2 regions of the Curtobacterium sp. DN_7.5 genome follow, and region 2 is predicted to be linked to the other one. Evidence: riboswitches for the same ligand, from Rfam matches in the RefSeq annotation. Region 2 holds a riboswitch; the other holds the start of a gene.
What was found. A riboswitch is a leader RNA that binds a small molecule or an ion and turns the genes downstream of it on or off. The one in region 2 is predicted to bind thiamine pyrophosphate.
Positions count from the first base shown of each region.

Region 1: it holds a riboswitch for thiamine pyrophosphate, as region 2 does, so the genes downstream of both, MON03_RS04640 (ECF transporter S component) here and thiM (hydroxyethylthiazole kinase) in region 2, are expected to answer to the same signal.

Region 1 covers NZ_CP093378.1:982,943-985,325, reverse strand. Annotated here, with positions in the region: gene MON03_RS04645 (ABC transporter ATP-binding protein) at 1-767, opposite strand, end outside; gene MON03_RS04640 (ECF transporter S component) at 764-1,411, opposite strand; TPP riboswitch at 1,406-1,515, opposite strand; gene MON03_RS04635 (hypothetical protein) at 1,613-1,936, opposite strand; gene glgX (glycogen debranching protein GlgX) at 2,066-2,383, shown strand, end outside.
Region 2 covers NZ_CP093378.1:1,320,278-1,322,660, reverse strand. Annotated here, with positions in the region: gene MON03_RS06175 (NUDIX domain-containing protein) at 214-1,149, opposite strand; TPP riboswitch at 1,235-1,329, shown strand; gene thiM (hydroxyethylthiazole kinase) at 1,318-2,175, shown strand; gene thiE (thiamine phosphate synthase) at 2,172-2,383, shown strand, end outside.

The sequences.
Region 1 (2,383 bases), 340 kb from region 2:
GGCTCGGCGCCGGGGACCCAGACGCCGGCCGCCGTCAGGGCATCGCCGTGCTCGGCGAGCACCGCGGCGGGGGCACCGTCCGCGACGACCCCGCCCCCGGGTTCGAGCAGCACGAGCCGGTCCACGAGGTCGAGCCACGTACCGATGCGGTGCTCGACGACGAGCAGCGTGGCACCGGTCGCCTCGAGCAGGGCACGGACGGCGTCGTGGACCTGCTCGACGCCGGCCGGGTCGAGGTTGGCGCAGGGCTCGTCGAGCACGAGTGCTCCGGGGCGCATCGCGAGCACGCCGGCGAGGGCCAGCCGCTGTCGCTGGCCGCCGGAGAGCTCGGCCGTCGACCGGTCGAGCGGGAGGTCGAGGCCGACGACCTCGAGCGCTGATCGCACCCGCTCCCAGGTCTCGTCGCGCGGGACGCCGGTGTTCTCGCAGCCGAAGGCCACGTCGTCGCCGATGCGCGACATCACCGTGTGCGCCTCGGGGTCCTGCATGACGAGGCCGACCCGGCCGCGGGCGTCGCGGGGGTCGGCGCCGTCGACGAGCAGGGTGCCCTCGACCTCGGCGGCGGTGTCGTCGGTCGCGTCGGGTTCGTCGGGCAGCACGGCGGCGACGGCTCGGAGCAGCGTCGACTTGCCGGCGCCGGACGGCCCGACGACCGCGACCCGTTCGCCGGGCTCGACGACGAGGTCGACGCCACGGACGGCCCACTCGGATCGTTCCGGGTACCGCCAGCCCCAGCCTGCGAACGCGATGCGGGCGGCGCCGGTCACGCGCGGGCGCGCCGGCTGTGCTCGCGTCCGGCGGCGAACGACGACAGCACGCCGGTCCGGGCGAGCGCCCGGACGAGGAACCAGGAGCCGACGCCAGCGATCAGCGCACCGGAGACGACGGCGCAGACGATGTAGACCACCTTGAACGCCGTGGCGTAGCCGGGGTACCAGAGGATCGAGTCGTTGATGCCGAGCGCGAGACCGGCGGCCGCACCGGCGAGCGCGACGACCGGCAGCCGGTACACGCGGTAGAGGAAGAGCGCGAGGACGACCTCGGCGCCGAGCCCCTGCACGAGGCCTGCCTCGAGGGTGCCCCACCCCCACTGGGTGCCGAGGAGCGCCTCGACGGACGCGGCGACGATCTCGCCGTAGAGCGCGGCGCCGGGCTTCCGGACGACGATCGCCACGACCGGTCCGGCGAGCAGCCAGACGCCGCCGATGAGCGACTGCGCGCCGGGGAGCACGAGCCCGAGTGCGACGCTGATCGGTTCGTAGCCGAGGTCCCAGAGCTTGAAGACGACGCCGAGCGCGACGGCGAGGACGCTCGCGACGACGATGTCGACGACCCGCCAACGCAGGGAGCGCCTGGGGGTCGGCAGCGTCGACGTGCCGGAGGGGACGGTTGACTGGGTGCGCGAAGGCATGGTGGTGACTCCTCCCTGCGCCGGCATGATCCGGATCAGGTTCGACGGTCGGAGCGCCGTTCGCTCCCTCTCAGCCCGGTGATCGGACTCCCGTGTGTGTGCCAGCAGTGTACTGCCCGCGGCGGGTCACCCGCGCGCGGTGCGCGCGGACGGCCGGGAGGCGCGTGGCGGGGCCGCCACGCGCCTCCCGGCAGTCGTCCGCTACTTCTTGAGGACGCGCACCAGCTTGCGGAGGACCGTGCCGGTCACCCAGATCACGGGGATGCTCACCGCGAGCAGGGAGACGAGGTTCGGCTCGAACTCGAGGTCCTTGCCGGGACGCCGCACGTAGGCGCCGACCGGGATCGACGTGCCGCCGCCACCGCCGCCGCCGCCGTTCTCGTCGTCCCCGCCGCCGCCGAAGCCGAACCAGGCGATGGAGACCGGGATGAGCGTCTGGTCGCCGACCTCGACGGGCTCCCCGTAGTTCGTGCTGACCCCGACGGGACGCACCTTGTCTGCGATCTGACTCACGATGTTGGCCATGCGCGCGAGGCTACTCGGCGGTTCCTCCACAGGTCGGCGATCCGACTCGGTCGTGCACGGCTGGTGCTTGTCTGCGGACGTGGGCAGGCCACGCCGATATGTTGGCGCCACCCACACCTGGAGGACCGTTTGCACACCTGGCCCGGCAACCCGTACCCGCTCGGCGCGACATACGACGGCAGTGGCACGAACTTCGCGCTGTTCAGCGAGACCGCGGAACGCGTCGAACTCTGCCTGTTCGACGACGACGGCAACGAGGAGTGCGTCGACCTCGTCGAGGTGGACGCCTACGTGTGGCACGCCTACCTGCCGAACGTCGGCCCGGGGCAGGAGTACGGCTTCCGCGTGCACGGGCCGTACGACCCGGCGAACGGCCAGCGGTCGAACCCGAAGAAGCTCCTGCTCGACCCGTACGCCAAGGCGACGAGCGGCGACATCGACTGGGAC
Region 2 (2,383 bases):
CCGGTTCGGTCAGGTCCGGTTCGGTCAGGTTCGGTTCGGTTCGGTCGGGTTCGGTCCGGCTCGGCCGCGGCGCGCGGCCCGACGCACCGTTCCCTCCGGTCGGTGGCAGTTCCGGTTCCGGAACCCCGACGGTCGTGCACCGGAACTGCCACGAGACAGAGCGAGATCGTGCGCACCTCGGGGACGGTCGCCAGCGCGTGCGCTCACTGTCCGTCACGCCGGCAACGCGTCGCGCAACCACGCCGGGCCGCGCGCACCGGCGCCGAGCGCCTCGACCCGCGAGCGCAGCTCACGGTCCGCCGTGACGACGACCACGGGGGCATCGCCCTCGGCGAGCGCCCGCTCGGCCGCTGCGACGATCGCGTCGTCACCCGAAGCGGGTGCCCGGACCACCTCGACGCCGTGGGCGGCCGTGTCGGGGGCGAGCCGGGCCTCCCCTTCGAGCACCACGGTCCACCGTGGCCACCAGCGCGCGAACGGCAGGTCGAGTCCGGACGCGGCGATCCCGTCCGTAGCGAGCGCGTCGACGCCCGCGACGAGCGTCGCGGCCGCGCCGGCGCGGTCCCGCCACCAGCCGTCCGGTCGGCTGCCGACGACGTTGGCCGCGTCGACGACGACGTGCGGCGTCGTGTCGAGGGCGGCGCGCAGCGTCGGCCAGGAGGCACCGAAGCCGGGGTGCAGCGGGAGGTCGGCGACCTCGTCGACCGGGATCCAGGAGAGCGCGAGGCTCTCCCGGTCCGCGATGACCGGTTCGAACGGCCGGGAGGCGCGCCCGACGACGGTCGTGTAGGTCCAGAACCCGAGGTCGAGGACCGCGGTGTGGCGCAGGTCGACGCCGTCGTGCGGGACGCCTGCCTCCTCGGCGGACTCGCGGAGTGCGCCGGTGACGGCGTCCTCGCCCTGGTGCCGGGCGCCGCCGGGGATGCCCCAGGTGCCGCCGTGGTGGCTCCACTCGACGCGGTGCTGCAGGAGCACGCGGCCGGAGCCGTCGTCGACGAGGAGGCCGGCGGCGCCGAAGCGTCCCCACGCCTTCGTGCCGTCGGGGCCGACCGCCCAGGCGTCGCCGGGGTCACGGGGGCCGGGAGGCGGCCCGGGCGGCGTCGCACGGTCCGCGCCGGGGCCACGGTCCGCACCGGAGAGACGGTTCACACCAGGGACGTCGGGCACCGCTCCACCTTCCCACATGCGCCTGGCCGTGTGTCCGTCGGTGTCGCGCGGCGTCGTGTACGGTGACGCTCGAGACACGGGGTGCCGCGACCGCGGCTGAGATCACACCCGTCGAACCTGCTCGAGCTCGTACTCGCGAAGGGATCGTCCATGCACACTGCTGCGCCCGTACCCACGACCGCCGCGCCGGACCTCGTCCGCCGGACGGCAGACCTCCTCGAGGCCCTCCGTGCCCGTGCCCCGCTGGTCCAGTGCGTCACGAACACCGTGGTGCAGAACGTCACGGCGAACGTGCTCCTCGCGCTCGGGGCGTCGCCGGCGATGGTCGACGTCCGCACCGAGGCCGGACCCTTCGCCCGGGTGGCGGACGGGCTGCTCGTGAACACCGGCACCCCGCACGAGGAGGCTCGGGACGCCGCCGTCGAGGCAGCGACCGCCGCGACGGACGCGGGGACGCCGTGGGTCCTCGACCCGGTGGCGGTCGGGGCGCTGCCGGTGCGGACGGCCCTCGCCCGGGAGCTGCTGGCGCTCCGTCCGACCGTGCTGCGCGGGAACGCCTCCGAGGTCCTGGCGCTGCTCGACGGTGCGGCCGGTGGCCGTGGCACCGATGCCACGGCCGATGCGGACGACGCCCGGTCCGTCGCTCGGGCATCGGTCGGGAGGCACGTGGGCGCGATCGCCGTGTCGGGTCCGGTCGACCTGCTGGTCACCCCCGACGGCACCGTCGTGCGGGTGGCCAACGGCACGGAGCTGCTCACGCGGATCACGGGCGGTGGGTGCGCGCTCGGCGCCGCCGTCGCCGCCTTCGCCTCGGTCGCGGCGGACGCCGGGGAGGCCGCGGTGGCCGCGACCGTCGTGCACACCCTCGCGGCCGAGCTCGCGGCGCGGGACGCCGGCGGTCCCGGCACGTTCCAGCCCGTGTTCCTCGACCGCCTGGCGACCCTCACCCCCGATGACGTCGTGCGTGGGGCCCGGGTCGCCACCGAGGCGTCGGACGGCGACCGGTGACCGGGGTCGGGTTCCCGGGCGGTCGGTCGGACGTCGGCGTGTACCTCGTGACGGACACCTCGCTCGCGGGTCGCCACGGTCACGGTGTCGTCGAGGTCGTGCGGGCAGCCGTCGCCGCGGGCGTCCGGACCGTCCAGGTGCGGGACAAGCACGCGTCGGCGCGGGACCTCCTGGCCCTGAGCGTCGCCGTGGCAGACGCCGTCGGGGC